3 regions of the Trinickia sp. LjRoot230 genome follow, and region 3 is predicted to be linked to each of the others. Evidence: predicted binding sites of a transcription regulator. Region 3 holds the regulator's gene; each other region holds the start of a gene.
What was found. Region 3 encodes LexA, which represses DNA repair genes until DNA is damaged. Its sites were predicted from a motif close to ACTGTATNNNNATACAGT; they were not measured.
Positions count from the first base shown of each region.

Region 1: ACSQ20_RS13990 (ATP-dependent helicase) is a predicted target of LexA. The motif match lies at 2,490-2,507, and genes of this name have one in related genera.
Region 2: ACSQ20_RS08815 (VRR-NUC domain-containing protein) is a predicted target of LexA. The motif match lies at 2,403-2,420, and genes of this name have one in related genera.

Region 1 covers NZ_CAXUQX020000001.1:3,074,007-3,081,337, forward strand. The annotation lists gene ACSQ20_RS13985 (DUF4088 family protein) at 1-292, shown strand, start outside; gene ACSQ20_RS13990 (ATP-dependent helicase) at 326-2,437, opposite strand; gene ACSQ20_RS13995 (RNA-binding S4 domain-containing protein) at 2,605-2,826, shown strand; gene ACSQ20_RS14000 (MATE family efflux transporter) at 2,986-4,368, shown strand; gene ACSQ20_RS14005 (phospholipase D family protein) at 4,603-6,261, shown strand; gene fumC (class II fumarate hydratase) at 6,301-7,331, shown strand, end outside.
Region 2 covers NZ_CAXUQX020000001.1:1,884,129-1,891,459, forward strand. The annotation lists gene ACSQ20_RS08810 (helicase C-terminal domain-containing protein) at 1-678, opposite strand, end outside; gene ACSQ20_RS08815 (VRR-NUC domain-containing protein) at 675-2,390, opposite strand; gene ltrA (group II intron reverse transcriptase/maturase) at 2,784-4,316, shown strand; gene ltrA (group II intron reverse transcriptase/maturase) at 4,699-6,231, shown strand.
Region 3 covers NZ_CAXUQX020000001.1:2,197,258-2,204,588, forward strand. The annotation lists gene ACSQ20_RS10260 (CysB family HTH-type transcriptional regulator) at 1-14, opposite strand, end outside; gene ACSQ20_RS10265 (sulfate/molybdate ABC transporter ATP-binding protein) at 59-1,147, opposite strand; gene cysW (sulfate ABC transporter permease subunit CysW) at 1,160-2,101, opposite strand; gene cysT (sulfate ABC transporter permease subunit CysT) at 2,098-3,003, opposite strand; gene ACSQ20_RS10280 (sulfate ABC transporter substrate-binding protein) at 3,054-4,043, opposite strand; gene lexA (transcriptional repressor LexA) at 4,307-4,954, shown strand; gene ACSQ20_RS10290 (hypothetical protein) at 4,972-5,289, shown strand; gene ACSQ20_RS10295 (DUF2939 domain-containing protein) at 5,330-5,974, shown strand; gene ACSQ20_RS10300 (universal stress protein) at 6,009-6,512, opposite strand; gene nodI (nodulation factor ABC transporter ATP-binding protein NodI) at 6,730-7,331, shown strand, end outside.

The DNA of each region.
Region 1 (7,331 bases), 880 kb from region 3:
GCTGCGCCAGCGCGTCTACGAAGCGAAGATCGCCTGCGAAACGAGCGTCGGCAGCACCGCGCGCGAGAAGCTCGGCGAGCTGCGCGGCTTGCTCAAGCTCGGGCTCGCCCATGGCTCGTTTCAAAAGCAGGAAGCCCAGCAGATCATGGAGTTCTTGCGGCTGCTCAAGCCCGAAATTTTCGTCGAAGAACCCTACGACATCTTCTCTCGCCTCGCCACGTGGCTGCGCAGCATCTTCATGGTGCCCGCCACGGCATCGCAGCCGCGCCCCGAGCAACGCAGGCAACGGTGAGGCTCGATGCGGCCCGCCGTATAGCTTCGTTCGTCAATCCCACATTTTCTTGAGTTGCGCGGCGATATCGACGCGCGCCTTGGCCGCCGCAGCGCGGCCGGCCTCGCTCGGCGCAGCGGGCGGCACAGCGGCGGGCCAAGCTTCAATCTGAAAATGCGGCAGCAATTGCGCGGGGATAAAACGCGTGCGCGATGCGAACACATGGCGATCGCCATGCTGCGCCTGGTTATGCACGTAAAAACGCTGCGGCACAACGATGTGCAGATCGTCCTTCGCACGCGTCATCGCGACGTAAAGGAGCCGACGCTCTTCATCGAGTTCGCTTTGCGTGCCCGCCCCGAGATCGGAAGGAATGCAGCCGTCCACGCCGTTCAATACGAACACGTTGCGCCATTCCTGGCCCTTCGCCGAATGGATCGTCGAAAGGATCAGGTAGTCCTCGTCGACGAGCGGCGCGCCCGCTTCGCCGCTCGTCGCATCGGGCGGATCGAGCGTCAGTTCAGTCAAAAAGCGCTCTCGCGACGCATACGTCGCAGCTAGGCTCTCCATTTGCAAGATATCGGCATGGCGCATCGCCGCATCGTCGTGCTCGCGCTCGAGATGCGGCTCGTACCAGCGCCGCACCTGCTCGAATTCGGCGGGCCAAGGCGTGCGGGCGCCAGCCAGATCGGCCATCAGCGCGACGAATGACGCCCAGTCGGCCGCAGCCCGCGCCGGCGGCGCGAAGGCAGCCAGAGCATGCGCGAAATCGGGCGCCGGCGCGGCTTCGTCGAGCAGCCGCGCGGCCGTCGCGGGCCCCACGCCCGGCAGCAATTGCGCGACGCGGAATCCCGCCATGCGGTCGCGCCGGTTCTGCGCCCAGCGCAGCACGGCCAGCACGTCCTTCACGTGGCTCGAATCGAGAAACTTCAGCCCCCCGAATTTCACGAAGGGCACGTTACGTCGCGTCAGCTCGATTTCGAGCGCTGCGCTATGGTGAGCCGCCCGAAAAAGCGCGGCCTGCGCTTTGAGCTTGACCCCGGCCTCCCGCGCCGACAACACCTGCTCGACGACGTAACGCGCCTGCTCCAACTCGTCAGCGACATTCACCAGATGCGGGCGCTGGTGCGACGCCCGATCGCTCCATAGGTCTTTGGTGAAGCGCTCCGATGCAAGCCCGATCACCGCGTTCGAGGCAGCCAGGATCGGCACCGTCGAGCGGTAGTTGCGCTCGAGCGTCACGCGGTGCGCTTGCGGCGTGAAGTGCGCCGGAAAATCGAGAATATTGCGCACCGTCGCGCCGCGAAACGAGTAGATGGACTGCGCGTCGTCCCCGACAACCGTCAGCCCCTGCCCATCCGGCTTCATGGCGAGCAGGATCGACGCCTGCAAGCGGTTGGTGTCCTGATACTCGTCGACTAGCACGTGATCGAAACGCGCCGAGAGGTCGGCGGCAATGGCCGGCTCCGCAGCCATGCGCGCCCAATACAGCAGCAGATCGTCGTAATCGAGCACGTTTTGCGTTTGCTTCGCAGCCACGTAGCCGCTAAACAGACGCCGCAATTCTGCCTCCCATTCGCGGCACCACGGGAACGCCGCATCCAGCACATCGGCCAGTGCGTCGCCGGTGTTGACGACGCGCGAATAGACCGCAAGACACGTCCCCTTGGTCGGAAACCGGCGCGCTTTTGCCGATAGGCCCAAGTCATGCCGGACGACGTTAATCAAGTCGGCGCAATCCTCGCGATCGTGGATCGTAAAGGCAGGCGTCAGGCCGATGCGCTCCGCATACTCGCGCAGCAGGCGCGCGCCAATGCCGTGAAACGTGCCCGACCACGTGAGCGCCTGGGCGAAATCCGCGCGCGACGCCAGCGCCGCGCCGGCAATGCGCGTTGCGCGCCGGGTCATTTCCTGCGCCGCTCGGCGCGAGAATGTCAGCAACATGATGCGCCGCGGATCGACGCCCTTGACCACGAGATGGGCCACCCGGTGCGCGAGCGTATTCGTTTTGCCGGAGCCGGCACCGGCAATCACAAGCAGCGGCCCGCTGCGGCCGATGTTTTCGCCCACGCCGTATTCCACGGCCGCGCGCTGCGCGTCGTTGAGTTTGTCGAGATAGGTGGCGTCCGGCGATGGACGTTTAAGCGCAACAGGGGACGAAAGCACGACAAATCCGAACTGAAAATCGAGAGTTCACGCGGGTGGCGCGGCGATGCATACTGTATATCCATACACTGTCTGCCCGCAAGTAAAGCGTTCGGCCTATTCCCGCGGCCGGCCGCATGGCTTAAGATGCGTGCCCTCCTTCGTTCAACCGCCTCGCACATCTGGCCATGGCCAATCTCAATTTCACGCTGACGGGCGAGTACGTCGAATTGCACAATCTGCTCAAGCTGACCGGCCTCGCCGACAGCGGCGGGTCAGCCAAAGCGCTCGTCGCCGGAGGTGCCGTTACCGTCGATGGGCATGTCGAGCTGCGCAAGACCTGCAAAGTCCGCGCGGGCCAGGTGGTGATGTTCGGTGACACCCGCATCGCGGTTCACGAAGCCGTCTGAGCATCGCACCGCGGTCGCGGACAAAGCCGTCCATCGACAGGCGCGCCGCCAGGCAATAAGCTGCTCCTCTTGCTTTCCGATAAAAAGGGCCATCGCGCAGGCATCGTCCTGTCGCACTGGCGCCAAACACCCTACGCGAGGCCTCCGCTTCGTTCAGCCATGCCACAACCCGGTCTCTCGCACGCGGCGAATGCGCCGCCTACCTTCTCGCGCCACGCCGCCGAAACGGCGAGGCTCGCTGCGCCGCTCGCCATCTCGCAGCTTTCGCAAATGGCGATGGGCGTAACCGATACGATCCTGCTCGGCTCGCTGGGCGCCGATGCGCTCGCAGCGGGCGGCCTCGGCGCGGGCCTCTTCTTCGTCATCGTCACACTGCTGCAAGGCATCCTGAGCTCGGTCAGCGTCACGGTCGCGAACGCGCGCGGCGCACAGGCCGAACACCGTGTGCCGCACATTTACTGGACCGGGCTGCTGCTCTCCGCACTGCTCGCCGTGCCGGCGTTCGCGGTACTGTCATTCTCGCAGCCGATCCTGCTCGCATTCGGTGAACCCAGTGCCCTCGCGCGCGACGTCGGCGCCTATACCGGCGTGCTGCGCTGGGCCGCGCTCGGCAGCCTGATCGGCATCGGCATGATGCGTGCGTTCTTGCCGGCCATCGGCGCGGCGAAGCGGCTGCTGTGGATCTCGATTGCGAGCGTCGGCGTCAACGCGGTACTCAACTACGGACTGATTCACGGTGCCTACGGCCTGCCCAGGCTCGGGCTCCTCGGATCTGCCACCGCGACCACGATCACGGTCTGGCTCACGGCCATCGCCCTGGTCGCGCTCTTGCATGGCCGCAAGCGCTATCGGCATTTCGTTGCGGCAGCCCGCCCGAACGTCCCGCTGATCAGCGAGCTGTTTGGCATCGGTTGGCCGGTTGCAATCACATACGGCGTCGAGTCGACGCTCTTTCTCGGCACCGGCCTGATGATCGGCCTGCTCGGCGAAGCCCAGCTTGCCGCGCACCAGATCGCATTGAACGTCGCATCGGTCTCGTTCATGGTCCCGCTCGCGATCGGACAAGCCGCCAACGTGCGCGTGGGCTATTGGATGGGCGCCGGGCAACCGCTGGCGGCGCGCCATGCCGGCTTCGTCGCGCTCGGGCTCGGCGTCGCCTTCATGTCGCTGTCCGGCCTCGTACTCGTCGTCGCGCCGCACGCGATCGTCGGGATCTATCTGCATCTGGACGATCCAGCCAATGCGCAGACCATCCGTATCGCCGCATCGTTGCTCGGCGTAGCGGCGGTATTTCAAATCGTCGACGGAATGCAGGCGGTCGGCTCCGGCTGCCTGCGTGGCCTGAAAGACACGCGCATTCCGATGCTGGCCGCGGCGTTTGGTTATTGGGGCGTGGGTTTTCCGACCGGCTATCTGTTGGCGTTTCATGCCGGTCTCGGCGCGCGCGGGCTTTGGTGGGGGCTTGCAACTGGGCTCGCGAGCGTGGCGCTTTTGATGACCCTGCGGTTCGAACGGATGACTCGGCGAAGCCGACATTCGTAGCGGAGGATCGAAAGCCGGATCGCACGTCGTACACCGCCCGCATTTTTCGCGAGGCTTCTTTTTGCCACCCCGGACAAGCCCCAGCCCCCGCTGCGGGCCACCTTCCCCTAGAATGAGTTTTTCGTGGCAGAGCAAACGACTTCGCTGTGACGCAAAAAACCCTTCCAGCACAACGGAGTCCGCAACGTGGCATCTGAGGCACGGGCGGCTGGCACGCGGCGCACCTGGCATCCGCTGCGCTCGATACAGCGCGTCACGCGTCGCACGCTGGCACGTGCAGGTGCGGTCGCAGTCACCGTCACCGTCACACTCGGGCTGCTAGGGCTGAGCGCTTGCTCGACGCTGCCGCCGGCCACCTCGCTCGATCGACCTGCGACGCACGCGTTGGCGGACCCGCAAGCCACACCGCTCGGCACAGCGCTTACGCCCCTCGTAGCCGCGCATGCGGGCCAATCCGGCTTTCGCCTGCTGACAAACGGCACAGACGCGCTGCAAGCGCGCATTGCACTTGCGCGCGCGGCAACGAAGACCCTCGATCTGCAGTACTACATCGCCGCCGAAGACACGACGGGGCGCCTCTTGCTCGCCGCCGCGCTTTACGCGGCCGAGCGGGGCGTGCGCGTGCGCATGCTCGTCGACGACCTCAATTTCAAGGACAACCGGCGCTTGATGGCCGCGCTCGCGACGCATCCGCTGATCGAAGTGCGCGTCTTCAACCCGTTCGGCGGCACGCGTGGCAGCGTATTTGCGCGCACTGAAGACCTGCTCACGCGCCTCGACCGCTTCACGCGCCGCATGCATAACAAGGCGATGATCGCCGACGGCGCCGTGGCAATCGTCGGCGGACGCAATCTCGGCGATGAATACTTCAGCGCGAGCCCCACCTTGCAGTTTCGCGATCTCGATGCGTTTGCAGCGGGGCCGATCGTGCGCGATGTCTCCCGAAGCTTCGATCTTTTCTGGAACAGCGCGCTCGCTTATCCGATCAGCGCGCTCGACAAACGGCATTACGCTGCCGACGACCTGCGCACCGCCCGCGAAGCGCTGCGCGCGCACTGGCGCGCGCAAGCGGAAACGGTCGGCGCAAAGCCGCTCACGAGCGAGCCGTTGGCCGTCCGGATATCGAAAGAAGAACTCGGTCTTGTGTGGGCGCACGCGCAGTTTCTCGTCGATTCACCGCGCAAAGTCACCGATCCGAACGACACCTACCGCAGCCCGCCGATGCAGCGGCTCGCCGAACTCGTGCGCGGCGCACAGCATGAGGTGCTGATCCTCTCACCTTACGTCGTGCCCCATACTGCCGGCGTGCAGATGCTCGGCGCGCTGACGCGGCGAGGCGTGCATATCACCATCGTCACCAACTCGATGGCGTCGACCGACGCAGTCGCCGTTCACGCAGGCTATGCTCCATATCGCATTCCGTTGCTCCAAAACGGGGTCGAACTCTACGAGTTCCAGCCGCTGCAACAGGAGCATTCGCGCTTGTTTTCCGGCTCCGGTTCTGGCTCGCGCTCGAGCTTGCATGCGAAGGCCTATGTGATCGACCGGCGCATGCTCGTGATCGGTTCGCTGAATTTCGATCCGCGCTCGGCTCACCTGAACACCGAGCTGGCGCTCTTTATCGACAGTCCCGCGCTGGCCGAAGCCGTCGCGTCGCAGATACTGCGCGCCACATCGCCCGATGCGAGCTATCACGTCACGCTCGCCACGCCGGAGGAAAACGCGCGGCTGCGCGCAGAAGGTGCGCCTGTGTCGGGCCTCGTGTGGAGCGCCAACGAAACGGTGGACCACGTGTCGTATCACCGCACCTGGTCGCTCGATCCGCAGGCCGGTTTCCTGCGCAACTTGCTGACGGGGCTATTCTTGTGGCTGCCGATCGATTCGCAACTGTGAACGCCGTTACCGATTCGATCCTTCCTACCGGAGCCGATCATGACCGACGATGTACGCATGGAACGCGATGCGTTCGGCGAAATCGCTGTGCCGAATGCCCGTCTGTGGGGTGCCCAAACGCAGCGTTCACTGGAAAATTTCAAGATTTCGAGCGAAAAGCAATCACCGGAACTCATTAACGCGCTCGCGCTCGTCAAGCGCGCCGCCGCCGAAGTCAACCTGGAGTTGGGTGTGCTCGCCGAAGACAAAGCGCGCGCGATCGTTCTGGCCGCGGATGAAATCATTACCGGCCGTCATGCCGGCGAATTTCCGCTGGCCGTCTGGCAAACGGGCTCGGGCACGCAAACCAACATGAACCTGAACGAGGTCATCGCGAACCGCGCGAGCGAAATTCTCGGTGGCCAGCGCGGCGAAGCACGCCTCGTTCATCCGAACGACGATGCCAACCGCAGCCAGTCATCGAACGATGTATTTCCGACCGCCATGCACATCGCCGCCGCGCAAGGCATCGTCAAGCACTTGCTGCCCGCGCTGTCGGCCTTGCGCGCCACGCTCGACGCCAAAGCGCGCGCGTTCGCCGATGTCGTCAAGATCGGCCGCACGCATTTGCAGGACGCCACGCCGCTGACGCTCGGGCAGGAATTCTCGGGTTATGTCGCACAGATCGAGCAGGGCATACGGCACGTCGAATCGGCGTTGCCGCATTTATACGAACTCGCGCAAGGCGGCACCGCCGTGGGCACCGGGCTCAACGCGCCGGCGCAGTTCGCCACGCGCGTGGCCGCCGTCATTGCGCGGCTGACGGGGCTGCCGTTTGTCAGCGCGGCCAACAAATTCGAGGTGATGGCCGCGGCTGACGCGCTCGTCTTCGCGCACGGCGCGTTGAAGACGGTTGCCGCCAGTCTGATGAAGATCGCCAACGACATACGCTGGCTCGCGAGCGGCCCGCGCTGCGGTCTAGGCGAGCTGACCATTCCCGAGAACGAGCCGGGCAGCTCGATCATGCCGGGCAAGGTCAATCCGACGCAGTCCGAGGCGTTGACCATGCTCTGCTGCCAAGTATTCGGCAA
Region 2 (7,331 bases), 310 kb from region 3:
GCACGCTTTGAGTGCCGGGAAAATCGTCGCGAGCGTTTTGCCGATGCCGGTTGGCGCCTGTGCCAAAAGCGCTCGCCCGTCGCGTGCGGCTCGATACACTGCGACCGCCAACTCGCGCTGACCGCTGCGATAGGTCGGATGAGCAAACGCCAGTGCACGCAACGCCACTGTGCGCGCATCGCGGTGCGCTTGCTCTTGTCGCGACCAGTCGATGAATCGGTCGCACTGCTGAGTAAAAAACGATTCGAGCCATACCGCGTCGCACGTTTTTTCGATCACCGTTTCGTGATGGCTTGCCACATCGAAATACACGAGCGCAACGCAAATCCGTTCGAGCAGTCGCGTTTGACAAAGCAAATGCCCGTAGATGAATGCCTGCGCCCAATGCAACGCGCGATGATTGTCGGGCATCGCATCGAGTTCGCCGCGATAGGTCTTCACTTCTTCGAGGCGGTTTTGCGTCGCGTCGTAGCCGTCGGCACGCCCGCGCACGGTAAGCTCGCCATAGGTGCCGGTGAGTGCAATCTCGGCTTCGCGGCCGGCGCCGCGCCGGGCTGCCACAGTCGCGTGCCCGGCGATGCCTTCAAGCGCGCTCGGTGCAGGCGTGAAGCGCAAATCGAGATCGCCACGTTTCGCCGTGAACTCGCACAGCGCGCGCACCGCGACGACGTAGCTCATGCGCTCGCTCCCGTCAACGCATCTGCTGCGTCGTCAGCCCATCGCACATCGACTACCCGCGTCGGCATGCCATGCTGCGCGCAGTAAGAGAGCCAACGAATTTGATTGTCCTGCAGCCGGTCGCCCGGGCCCTTCACTTCGATCAGTTCATAGCGGCGCTCATCGGGCCAGAACCGGATCAGATCGGGGAGCCCCGATCGGTTCGATCGGATGTCGTCGAGCAAGCGAATGAACCAGAGCTTCAGGTGTGCGGCGGGCAGACACGCTAGCGCGAGTGTAACGAGCTCGTCGTTCAACACACCCCAGAAAACGAAGGGCGACTGCATGCCGGCCTTCTCGTGCAGGTGGTGAATGATCGTGTCGCGATAAGCGCCCGTATCGAGTTGCGCCAGACAGCGTTCGAAAGGTTCGGCTCGTCGCGTGTGGAAGTCGGGCGCGTGTAGATCGGCAGGGCCGCGCTGAAACGGATGAAAGAAGGCACCTTGCACCGGCTCAAACACTGCGTCCCAACACAGCAAGCCGAACAGCGAATTGATCAACGCATTTTCGACGTAATACGCCGGTGCATGTGGCGTATGCAGATGTGCGCGGACGACATGTTCGACCGACGTAGGCTCGGCCGGCCGGGCAAGCACGAGTGCGGCACGCTCGATCGCTGGCGATGGCGGACGGCGTGCGATTGGCTCGCCGAGCCGCCGCGCGAGCCGGGACAACATACGCATGACGCGCTGATGCTCGGCCTCGCTTGCCGGTTCGCCGCCCACTTGCAAGCCCAGCGTGAATGCCTCACCGTAGCGGCCGCCGCGCTCAAGCACACGTATGCGTCGATAGCGCGCCTCGGGCCATCGGCACTGCGCGTAGATCTCGAGTGCGAGGTCCCAATCCTGCTGTTGTTCGGCACGATAACCGATGCGATAGAGCAGCTTCGCACGACGCATCTCGATCCATGCATTCTCGATGCGAATCGTAACGGCGGCTTCGGAAAGTGTGCGCAGGAACGCCGATTCATCGAGCACATCGCCTGCAATCAATGCATCAAATGCTTCACGACACGCTTGCAGCGAAAGATAGGCATCGATATCCGCGCGCCGCTGAAACGCGCGGGCCGATTGCGAAAATGCGACCGTCTCGTAGCGCAACAAACCAAGATCGGCCAACACGAACTCCGACCAGTCCTGCTGCAGATTGCCGAAAAACATCAGCCGCAGTCGGTCGCAAAGCGGCGCGATCGTCACTTGCAGTACGCGTTCGGGCGTTGCGGCTGTGGTGTTCCAGCCCCGATATGGACGCGCCTCCGTCCCATACGTTGCGCGCAGCACATCGAGCAGTTCCGGCTTACGGCAATGCTTGCGTACCGCGGCGTCGCCAAATAGGGTTGACAGTTCGGCGCGCGTCACAAGCGGAAACAACTCTTCGATCGTCAAGGCAGTGTCCGCGTTCACCCAGCCTAGCGACACCAAAGGCGCCGCAGCTTGCAACGGGCAACCGATTTCGTCGTAGCGCAGTTTGCTCGCGCGAAAATGCGGGCCCTTGCGCATCAGCATACGCACGAGCAGCGCGCGTGACACTAGCGGCAGACGGCCGAATTCGATCAGAAACGCGCGCTCGAGCGCATCGAAAAGATCGTTGTAGCGTTCGGATATCCACGCGAGCGCGCGCTCGAAATTCAGCAGGTAGTAGGGGGCGTTGGGAGAAGAAATGGCGTTCGGCACGGACGTTCATTAGCTGTATATTTGTACAGTGTGCGCCGGGAGACCGGTAGAGATCAAGGGGTGAAAGTCCCCGACATTGCAAGAACTAGCGATTCACGATGTCCCCGAGTCATGCGTGGTCAGCCGCGAGGCGGGCTGCGAAGCGTTGACAGGGGTGCTGATAGGCCAGCCATCGAGCCACGAAATGGATACATTCCCGAGTGCTGACGTACTACTGTATGCGGAAGGCAATACCGCGGGGCGCGCCATCGCAAGCGCCATGCGGACTCGGCGCGGTCTTAGACCCTGGCATGTCAGTACGATCTCTATGCGGGAACCGGGAGATCTCCTATTTGGCCGCGGACGGAGGTGTCGTCGAGCGGTCCGCATCGGGAAGGTGAGGAGCCAAAGCCGATGACGAACGAATGGGAGAAGTCGGACTCGCCCATAGTAGCGAAGAAGCTGGCGAACAAATCCGGGCAACCAGACGCGGAGCCGGCGGAGCGAAGGGGCGGGGCCAAGGGGAACACGGGCTGGTCGCGCATGCGCCGGACGCAGAGCCGGATAAGCGTGTCCCAGAGGCTGGACCGTGTGCGACAAGCCGCAAGGCAAAGGAAGAAGGAGAGGTTCACGGCGTTGTTCCACCTGATCGACTTCGACCTACTGGCGACGGCGTTCTTCTGGCTGAAACGGAAGGCGGCAGCCGGGGTTGATGGCGTGACGTGGCACGACTATGAGCTAGATCTGGATCGAAATCTCGAAGACCTGCATGGCCGACTCCACCGGCAGGCTTATCGGGCGCTGCCCAGTCGCAGGCGGTACATACCGAAAGCGGATGGAAAACAGCGACCGCTGGGCATTGCCGCACTGGAAGACAAAATCGTCCAGCGCGCGCTGGTGGCGGTCCTCAATGCGATCTACGAGACGGACTTCCTGGGCTTCTCATACGGTTTTCGTCCGCGACGCAGCCAGCACGATGCGTTGGATGCACTCGCAACGGGAATCGCTCGCACGAGCGTGAGCTGGATACTGGACGCCGACATCAGCAGGTTCTTCGATACGGTCAACCACGACTGGCTGACCCGATTCGTTGAGCACCGCATAGGCGACCAGCGCGTGATTCGACTGATCCGCAAATGGCTGAAGGCGGGAGCGATGGAAGACGGGGTGATCGAGCCCACCGACGAGGGGACACCGCAAGGGTCTGTCATCTCGCCGCTGCTGGCGAATATCTACCTGCACTACGTCTTCGACCTCTGGGCAAATCAATGGCGTAAGCGCCATGCCGAGGGTAACGTCGTGATCGTCCGATACGCCGACGACGTCGTGATTGGTTTCGATAAACCACATGATGCGAAGCGGTTCAGGCGGGCCATGCAACAGCGACTGGAGCAGTTTGGGCTGTCGGTGCACCCGGAGAAAACCCGGCTGATCGAGTTCGGGCGCTTTGCGGCCCGCAACCGAGCCGGCCGAGGGCTGGGCAAACCCGAGACGTTCAACTTCCTCGGATTCACCCACATCAGCGGCCGTGCTAGAGACGGCAGGTTCATGCTCATGCGCAAAACGCGGAGCGACCGACTCCGCACGGCGCTGAAGGGGATCAAGGATGAGTTGCGGCACAGATGGCACCAGTCGATTCCCGAGCAAGGGGACTGGTTACGCCGCGTGGTCCAAGGGTACTTCAACTACCACGCGGTGCCGACCAACTTCGCTGCGCTGCGGGCCTTGCGCGCACGCGTGATTGACCTCTGGAGGTTGGCGCTACGGCGCCGCAGTCAGAAGGACGACACCACGTGGGCGAAGATGCAACGGCTTGCGAAGCAGTGGATACCCAAGGCTCGCATCCTTCACCCCTGGCCGGTCGTGCGGTTTGACGCCAACTACCCGAGGCAGGAGCCCGGTGCGCGAATCGCGCACGCCGGGATCTGTGCGGGGGGTGTCCAGTAATGGACATTCCTACCGCGACGTGCGCCGGGAGACCGGTAGAGATCAAGGGGTGAAAGTCCCCGACATTGCAAGAACTAGCGATTCACGATGTCCCCGAGTCATGCGTGGTCAGCCGCGAGGCGGGCTGCGAAGCGTTGACAGGGGTGCTGATAGGCCAGCCATCGAGCCACGAAATGGATACATTCCCGAGTGCTGACGTACTACTGTATGCGGAAGGCAATACCGCGGGGCGCGCCATCGCAAGCGCCATGCGGACTCGGCGCGGTCTTAGACCCTGGCATGTCAGTACGATCTCTATGCGGGAACCGGGAGATCTCCTATTTGGCCGCGGACGGAGGTGTCGTCGAGCGGTCCGCATCGGGAAGGTGAGGAGCCAAAGCCGATGACGAACGAATGGGAGAAGTCGGACTCGCCCATAGTAGCGAAGAAGCTGGCGAACAAATCCGGGCAACCAGACGCGGAGCCGGCGGAGCGAAGGGGCGGGGCCAAGGGGAACACGGGCTGGTCGCGCATGCGCCGGACGCAGAGCCGGATAAGCGTGTCCCAGAGGCTGGACCGTGTGCGACAAGCCGCAAGGCAAAGGAAGAAGGAGAGGTTCACGGCGTTGTTCCACCTGATCGACTTCGACCTACTGGCGACGGCGTTCTTCTGGCTGAAACGGAAGGCGGCAGCCGGGGTTGATGGCGTGACGTGGCACGACTATGAGCTAGATCTGGATCGAAATCTCGAAGACCTGCATGGCCGACTCCACCGGCAGGCTTATCGGGCGCTGCCCAGTCGCAGGCGGTACATACCGAAAGCGGATGGAAAACAGCGACCGCTGGGCATTGCCGCACTGGAAGACAAAATCGTCCAGCGCGCGCTGGTGGCGGTCCTCAATGCGATCTACGAGACGGACTTCCTGGGCTTCTCATACGGTTTTCGTCCGCGACGCAGCCAGCACGATGCGTTGGATGCACTCGCAACGGGAATCGCTCGCACGAGCGTGAGCTGGATACTGGACGCCGACATCAGCAGGTTCTTCGATACGGTCAACCACGACTGGCTGACCCGATTCGTTGAGCACCGCATAGGCGACCAGCGCGTGATTCGACTGATCCGCAAATGGCTGAAGGCGGGAGCGATGGAAGACGGGGTGATCGAGCCCACCGACGAGGGGACACCGCAAGGGTCTGTCATCTCGCCGCTGCTGGCGAATATCTACCTGCACTACGTCTTCGACCTCTGGGCAAATCAATGGCGTAAGCGCCATGCCGAGGGTAACGTCGTGATCGTCCGATACGCCGACGACGTCGTGATTGGTTTCGATAAACCACATGATGCGAAGCGGTTCAGGCGGGCCATGCAACAGCGACTGGAGCAGTTTGGGCTGTCGGTGCACCCGGAGAAAACCCGGCTGATCGAGTTCGGGCGCTTTGCGGCCCGCAACCGAGCCGGCCGAGGGCTGGGCAAACCCGAGACGTTCAACTTCCTCGGATTCACCCACATCAGCGGCCGTGCTAGAGACGGCAGGTTCATGCTCATGCGCAAAACGCGGAGCGACCGACTCCGCACGGCGCTGAAGGGGATCAAGGATGAGTTGCGGCACAGATGGCACCAGTCGATTCCCGAGCAAGGGGACTGGTTACGCCGCGTGGTCCAAGGGTACTTCAACTACCACGCGGTGCCGACCAACTTCGCTGCGCTGCGGGCCTTGCGCGCACGCGTGATTGACCTCTGGAGGTTGGCGCTACGGCGCCGCAGTCAGAAGGACGACACCACGTGGGCGAAGATGCAACGGCTTGCGAAGCAGTGGATACCCAAGGCTCGCATCCTTCACCCCTGGCCGGTCGTGCGGTTTGACGCCAACTACCCGAGGCCGGAGCCCGGTGCGCGAATCGCGCACGCCGGGATCTGTGCGGGGGGTGTCCAGTAATGGACATTCCTACCGCGACGATGATATCGGGGTTCGGGGAGCAACGGAACAGCCAACCGACGTAAGGAATACACCACCCGCCGGGAAGCCCGTGGATAGGTCATCCGTGCGGCCCGACGTGCACAAACGATCCTTTGTGCATTGCCTACGTACAGTCCGCCAACTAAGGCCGGAGCCGTTGCAAAACCCTGTTGCCATGGCATTTTCGATGGCACAGGGTTTTGCATTCCAACGAAAACCGTCTTATCTCGGTTGGCTGTTCCGTTGATCCCCAGACTCCGAGAACTGCCATGCGTGAGAAGAAAACCGTCTCGCGCGCACGCGCTGGCAAGCGCGCGGGCTAGGCGCCGGGCACATGGGGCGCAGCGGCGCGTTCGGCCGCAGCAAAAAAACAGTTGGCACCATGGCGGACGCCCCGCCCGAACTAATCGGCAAGCACGAATCGGCCAGCTTGAAGACCGAAACCGCGCCATCGAGGCCCGTCGCCTGAGCTTCGAGCGATCGCGATACTCCGGTGAGTTCCTCAACAAGCGTGGGTCGCCGATTTGCGCGATGGCGATATTGACGGGGAGGTTGAGCGCGCTGCGCCTGCTCAACCTGGTCATGCTCGACCGGCTACGACGCGGCCACGAACGATTCGTTTGACCACCGATTTATCTTCGGTTCGGCGCGATTACAGGTTTCTCCCCGCAGGCCTGCGGGGAGAAACCTCTATTGGGTCAGAATCGATCAACGCAGCCGGTACTGCTCCACGGCTTGAAGGCTTCGGATCACGTCGGGGTGGTAATGCCATGCTGGTCGATGAGCTGCTGCGCCGATGCGCCGCTGCGCCGCCGCCAACCTCGGCGAGCAGACGGCGCCCAATTGCGGGGTCTGCAAGAGACCCTGGAGACTGCTGCCTAGATCGGGCCACCCCAGGCGTAGCCGACATGGACGGCAGCCCGTCAAGCGATCCAGACGTCGGACTTCGTGTAGGACGGCCCGTGTCCGAGGACGAAGCTGCCGCATTAGGTTCTCCCGTTGGCGAATAATCGGCAGGATCAGTGGAACCCGGTCCATGAACAGGAGTTGACTTCAATTAAAAGCCCAATTTAACGCGC
Region 3 (7,331 bases):
TGCTGGAAGTTCATGGACACCTCTTGGGTTCGATAAGCGCTACGCGCGTGCTCGGTGGTCAGCGTGACGATTGTGCGCCAAATACGCGGGCGGTGCGGGGCACGACTGTCACGCGATCGCCTTCGGCGAGTGCCAGCGCGCGCCAATCGTTGCGAGTCAATTCCGCCTCGAGCGGTCCCCAGGCGAGCGCGAGCTCCACGCGCACCGATGCACCGCGCACAGTGACACGGCGCACGTCGGCCTGCGCGCCGTCGCCGCGCTGGGCCTGGGCCACCCCCGGATAGAGGCGCAGATCATGCGGCCGAATATAAGCGAGCGCCGCGCCCTGAGCCGGCGACGCACCCGCCAGCGCCCCCGGTGCCACGAACGGCAGCGTGTCGCCGTTGGCCACGAAGCCGTGCGGTTCGATGCTGCCCGGTACCCGGTTCGCGCCGCCGAGAAACGCGTAGACGAACGGCGTGGCCGGGTGCTCGTAGACTTCCTCGGCGCTGCCCTCCTGCTCGATGCGTCCGTGATTCAGCACGACGATCCGATCGGCCACATCCAACGCCTCGTCCTGATCGTGCGTGACGAAGATCGTGGTGATCGCGAGTTCGTCGTGAAGACGTCTGAGCCAATCGCGCAGTTCTTTGCGCACCTTCGCATCGAGTGCGCCGAACGGCTCGTCGAGCAGCAGCACGGAAGGCTCCACCGCCAGCGCACGCGCCAGCGCCACGCGCTGCCGTTGCCCGCCCGACAGTTCGACCGGATAGCGCCCGCCCAACTGCGGAAGCTGGATGAGTTCGAGCAACTCGTGCACCTTCGCGCGAATGGCGGTTGCCGACGGACGTTCGCGACGCGACTTCACGCGCAGCCCGAAGGCAATGTTCTCGAACACCGTCATGTGCCGAAACAGCGCGTAGTGCTGGAACACGAAGCCGACTTGCCGCTCGCGTGCGTCGAGCGCGGCCACATTGCGGCCGTTCAGCACGATATCGCCCGCGTCTGCGGCCTCCAGCCCGGCGATGACACGCAGCAAAGTGGTCTTGCCGCAACCGGACGGGCCGATCAGCGCGGCCAGTTCGCCGCGCTCGAATTGCAACGATATGCCGTCGAGGGCGGTGAAGGCGCCAAAGCGTTTTTGCAGATTGCGAACGGTGATACCCATGAGCGTCCCTTGTTATCGAAGCACATCGCTTGCGGCGGCGGCAGCGGTGGCCGAGGCCAGACGGCGCTCGGCGAAAAATTTCACGGCGAGCGTCGCCAACGCGATGAGCGCCAGCAGCGATGCCACGGCGAACGCGGCAGCGAAGTTGTAGTCGTTGTACAGAATTTCGACGTGTAGCGGCATCGTGTCCGTCATGCCCCGGATGTGGCCCGAGACAACCGACACCGCACCGAACTCGCCCATGGCCCGCGCGTTGCAAAGAATCACGCCGTAGAGCACGCCCCATTTGATGTTCGGCAGCGTCACGCGACGCCAGATCTGCCAGCCGGAGGCGCCGAGCACGCGCGCGGCCTCTTCTTCCTCCTTGCCTTGCGCCTGCATCAGCGGGATCAACTCGCGCGCCACGAATGGGAATGTGACGAAGAGAGTGGCGAGCACGATGCCGGGCACCGCGAACACAATCTGCACGTCGTGTTGCGCAAGCCAGGGACCGAGCCAGCCCTGCGCGCCAAAGAGCAGCACGTAGATCACGCCGGAAATCACCGGCGAAACAGAAAACGGCAGATCGATCAATGTCGTGAGCAACGCACGGCCTCGAAATTCGAACTTTGCGATGGCCCAGGACGCCGCGAGGCCAAAAACGAGATTGAGCGGCACCGCGATGGCCGCCACGCCGAGCGTGAGTGCCATCGCGGCCCGGGCATCGGGTTGCGCGAGCGCATCGAAGTAAAAGTCGACGCCCTTGCTCAGCGCTTGCGCAAACACCGCGACGAGCGGCACCACCAGAAAGAGCCCAAGAAACAGCAGCGCGATGGCGATCAGCGTCCAGCGCACGGCGAGCGCCGGGATGCCGGTGCGGCGCCGTTCGAGCGCAAGCGCGCGCGTATCAGGCGTAGCTCGAGTGTGATGGCGCCGCACACGGAGCGGCTCGACAACGGCAGCGAGTCGGTTCATCGCGACGCTCCTGGCGCGATTACATGCGACACCGACGCAGCGGCCGGCCTCGCGCGGCCGCGCCCCGAACCACTCGTTCGACGCTGCCAATGCCACTGCAGCACGTTGATGGCCAAGAGGATCGCAAACGACGCAACGAGCATCGCGACAGCAAGCGCGGTTGCACCGGCATAGTCGTATTGCTCGAGCTTGGTGATGATGATCAGCGAAGTGACTTCGGACTTCATCGGGATATTGCCGGCGATGAAAATGATGGAACCGTATTCGCCAAGCGCGCGCGCAAACGCCAGCGCGATGCCGGTCAGCAGTGCCGGCACGAGCGCCGGGAGCACCACGCGCACGAACGTCTGCACGCGCGAGGCGCCCAGGCAAGCGGCGGCCTCTTCCTGAGCGGCTTCGAACTCCGCGAGCACCGGCTGAACGGTTCGCACGACGAAGGGCAAGCTGATGAACGTCATCGCAACCAACACGCCGAGCGGCGTGAATGCCACCTTCATGCCGAGAGGTACGAGCCACTGCCCGATCCAGCCGTTTTCGGCGTAGACAGCGGCGAGCGCTATGCCCGCCACGGCTGTCGGCAGCGCGAACGGCAGATCGACGATCGCATCGACGATCTGCTTGCCGGGAAACCGATAACGCACGAGCACCCACGCCACGAGCATGCCGAACCCGCCGTTGATCAGCGCAGCGAGGCCGGCGGCGCCGAACGTCAGCCGATACGAGGCCACCACGCGCGGTGACGCGACGGCCGCGAAAAACCGTGCGCTATCGAGCGTGGCCGCCTTGAAAAAAACGGCGGCAAGCGGGATCAGCACGATCAGGCTCAGATAAGTCAGCGTGAGGCCCAGCGTCATGCCGAAGCCTGGCAACGCGCCGGGCTTGCGAAAAGCGAACGTCGTCATGATTCAGTCCGGGTTGGGTGGCGCTACGGCGCGAATGTCAAACCGCTAGTTCAATGCGGCTGATAGATCGAATCGAAAACGCCGCCATCGGCAAAATGCGTCTTTTGCGCTTGCGTCCACCCGCCGAAGGTTGCATCGACGGTATAGAGCTTGAGCTTTGGAAACCGCGCCGTCAGTTCAGCGGGTACCTTCGTCGAACGCGGGCGATAGAAGTTGCGAGCGGCAATCCGTTGCCCCTCATCGCTATAAAGGAACCGCAAATAGGCTTCGGACAGCTTGCGCGTGCCGCGTTTGGCAACCACTTGGTCGACGACGGCAACCGGCGGCTCGGCGAGAATGCTGGCCGACGGCACGACGATGTCGAACTTGTCGGCGCCGAACTCTTTTTGCACGAGGAACGCCTCGTTTTCCCATGCGATCAGCACATCGCCCAAACCTCGCTGGACAAAGCTGGTTGTCGCGCCGCGCGCGCCTGAATCGAGCACTCCGGCGTTGCGATAAAGCTGGGTGACGAATGCCTTGGCCTGCGCCGCGTCGCCGCCGGGCCGATTGAGCGCAAAGGCCCAAGCCGCCAGGTAGTTCCAGCGCGCGCCACCCGAGGTCTTGGGGTTCGGCGTGACGATCGACACGCCAGGCTTGACCAGATCGTCCCAGTCCTTGATGTGCTTCGGGTTGCCATGGCGCACGAGGAATACGATTGTCGACGTATAAGGCGTCGCGTTATCGGGCAGACGTTTTTGCCAATCGGGCGCAATAAGGCCGCGCGCGGCGAGCACGTCGATGTCGTAGGCGAGCCCGAGGGTCACCACATCGGCTTGCAGACCATCGAGCACCGAGCGCGCCTGTGCGCCCGAGCCACCGTGCGATTGCCGGATTGCGACCGACTCGCCTGTCTGCGCCTTCCACTGCGCGGCAAACGCTTTGTCTATTTCCTGGTAGAGCTCGCGCGTCGGGTCGTACGAGACATTTAGAAGCGTCGTCTGCGCGAGCGCCGGCACAGCCACAGTCGCCCCCAGCACCAGCACCGCTGCGGCGCTCATCTCCCACACGCGCAATGCCCAGCGACGCGCGCCGGACCAACCCGTTCCCCATTTGCTCATTCGAGCCCCTTCGCCGTTCGGCGTTTCTATCCAAGATCGGGCGAGTCTAGCCAATAGGCCTTATATCTGAAACGAATGATTATTCATTTTTTTATACGAAAAACTGCTAAGAGCAACTAGACGGCTAGGGTCGCAACGTTTACTTGAAATCGCGGCGATACTGTATAAAAATACAGCCACCTGTTCATTCATACAGTGAGCCCATGATCAAACTGACAGCACGACAGCAGCAGGTTTTCGACTTGATCCGGCAATCGATCGAGCACAGCGGCTTTCCGCCTACCCGCGCGGAGATCGCGGCCGCGCTTGGCTTCAGCTCGGCCAATTCAGCGGAGGAACACCTGCGCGCGCTGGCGCGTAAAGGGGCGATTGAGCTTGCGGCCGGCGCATCGCGCGGCATTCGGCTTCTGGCGGGTGAGGACGCGCCACGACAATTGACATTGCCGCACGCGGCGCTGATGCAGTTGTCGCTGCCGCTGGTCGGGCGCGTCGCAGCGGGTAGCCCGATCCTGGCTCAGGAGCATATCTCGCAGCACTACGCGTGCGACCCGGCGCTTTTTTCGAGCAAACCGGACTACCTGCTGAAGGTGCGCGGGCTGTCGATGCGTGACGCAGGCATCTTCGATGGCGATCTGCTCGCGGTGCAAAAGCGTAGCGAGGCGAAGGACGGGCAAATCATCGTCGCGCGCATCGGGGACGACGTCACCGTCAAGCGTCTGAAGCGTCGGTCCGACGGCATCGAGTTGATCGCCGAAAACCCTGATTACGAGAACATCTTTGTGAAGGCCGGCACTGCGGATTTCGCGCTCGAAGGCATTGCCGTCGGCCTCATTCGCCCAACCGAATTTTGAATATCACGGGAGTCGTCATGGATCGCCTTGCCCGCCTCATGCCTTTTCGTCGCTTCGGCCGGCTGCGGCATCTGCGCAGCCTCATCGCTTGCCCGCCAATCGATGCATTCCCGTCGGAACCCGCGCTGCCTGCACAACCGGCGACGATGCCCGCGTTTGCGCGCGTATCACTCAACAGCGCCTTGCATGCCGAGGCGGCACGCCGTGCACCGGTACGCGTGTACCATGGCGCTTCGCGCGTCATTTTGGTCGGAACCATCGATGCGGTATGCAGGATGATAGATCGCTGTATCGACGAGGAAAAAGCGGGTTTGCGGCCCGCCACCCTTGGCTAAAGCCGGGGTGCTAGCCCCTATCGGAATAAGCCTCTGGTCCATGATAAAAAACGACAACCCACGTGCCGGACGCCGCCATCCCTTCGCCCTCGTGGCAGGGGTGTTGGTGGCCGTCGTCATTTTTGCCATCGTGGCGTACGCCTATGCGTCGCCCTATCTTGTGCTCGATCGGCTCAAGCGTGCGGCCGATGCGCGCGATGCCGATACGGTCAATCGATATGTCGATTACCCTGCGTTGCAGATCAGCTTAAAACAACAAGTGACCGAACTGTTGGCCCGGCGCATCGATGCCCAAAAGCGGGACCATCCGTTCGCTGCATTAGGTGCGCTCGTCGGCATGGCGCTGATCGGGCCGCTCGTCGACGCATATGCGACACCCGACGGCGTAGCGGCACTGCTCGACGGCATGCCGCCTCGCGGAGAACCTGGCGAGACACCCCCGGCGCCGCCATCTGCACAGCAGGCGCCGGCTGATACAGCACAGTCTAGCTCGGAAGGCGCCCCGCCTGCGCAAGCCGAATCCCAAGCACCGGCACAGCCTCCGCGCGCTGCCGCGGGTTATCGCGCAATCGACGAGTTTGTCGTGACCTACCGCCGTGACGCTGCAAGCCGCCCGTATAGCGTGATCCTGCACCGCGACGGCTGGTTCTCATGGAAGCTCGTTGGCGTCAATTTGAACCAGTGAGCCGAAAGCAAGGCATCGTCGGCAAAACGCGCGGTCAGCTCTCTGTGCCGGCCCCTGCCCCAGCTTGAGCGGGCACTGCCGCTACCGGTTCCTGCTCGTGCGCCGCCGATACAGCGACCAAAATGCTGCATGACACACGGTCGAGCAACAGCGTATTGCCTGACCCCATCCACCACCGCGACAAGCCGCTACGCGTACGGTGCCCCACCACGACAAGATCGACTTTCAAGTCGGCTGCCAGCCGAGCGATCTCATCGATCGGATGTCCGAACGCGAAATGCCCGTGGGCACTCACACCGCGTTCGGCGAGCCAATCCACGCCTTCTTGCAGTATTTCACGCGCCGCATCTTCAAAGCGGCCGCAGGCCACGTCGGTCAGCAGCCCGGCGCTTTGCGCAATGCTCGTTCGCATATCGACGACTGACAGTAAATGCGTCTCGGCCTTGAGATCGAGGGCGAGATCGGCACCGCAGCGCAGTGCCTTGCGGCCTTCGCGCGTGCCGTCATAACAGAGCAGAATCTTGTTGTAACTTGCCATGGTGGCCTCCCTTTTCCGCGTCAACCGCAGACATTCGTTTGAATCATGGTGCGCCGCGATTCGACTTGCAAGAGATGGAAAACGCCTAGTGCGGTCGCGCGAACGCACTCACAAATGGCATGGCGGAACGAGATGCACCGCTTCGATACCATAGAATGAGGTGCCGCGCGTTTGGCATGGCCCTTTCGTCCATCGCTTGTCCATCGTTGTCGCTCCCATGTCGAATAACGCTATCGAATTTTCCGAAGTCAAAAAGCATTACGGTGACAAAACCGTGGTCGATGGCTTGACGTTTCACGTGCGCACCGGCGAATGCTACGGCTTGCTCGGGCCAAATGGCGCAGGTAAAACCACGACGCTCAAGATGCTGCTCGGCATCACCGAGCCGGACACGGGCGCTATCGTGCTGTGCGGCGAAGCAATACCGGCCCGCGCTCGCTTTGCCCGATTGCGGGTGGGCGTGGTCCCGCAGTTCGATAATCTCGATCCCGATTTCACCGTGCGCGAGAATCTGCTCGTGTTTGGCCGCTACTTCGGCTTATCGACCAGCAAGACGCGGGCCATTGTTCCCGATCTGCTCGAATTCGCCCGACTCGAGAGCAAGGCTGACGCACGCGTTGCGGAGTTGTCGGGCGGCATGAAGCGGCGTCTGACACTCGCGCGTGCGCTGATCAACGATCCCGATGTATTGATCATGGATGAGCCGACCACTGGCCTCGACCCGCAGGCGCGGCATTTGATCTGGGAACGGCTACGTTCACTGCTGTCGCGCGGCAAAACCATTTTGCTGACGACCCACTTCATGGAAGAGGCCGAACG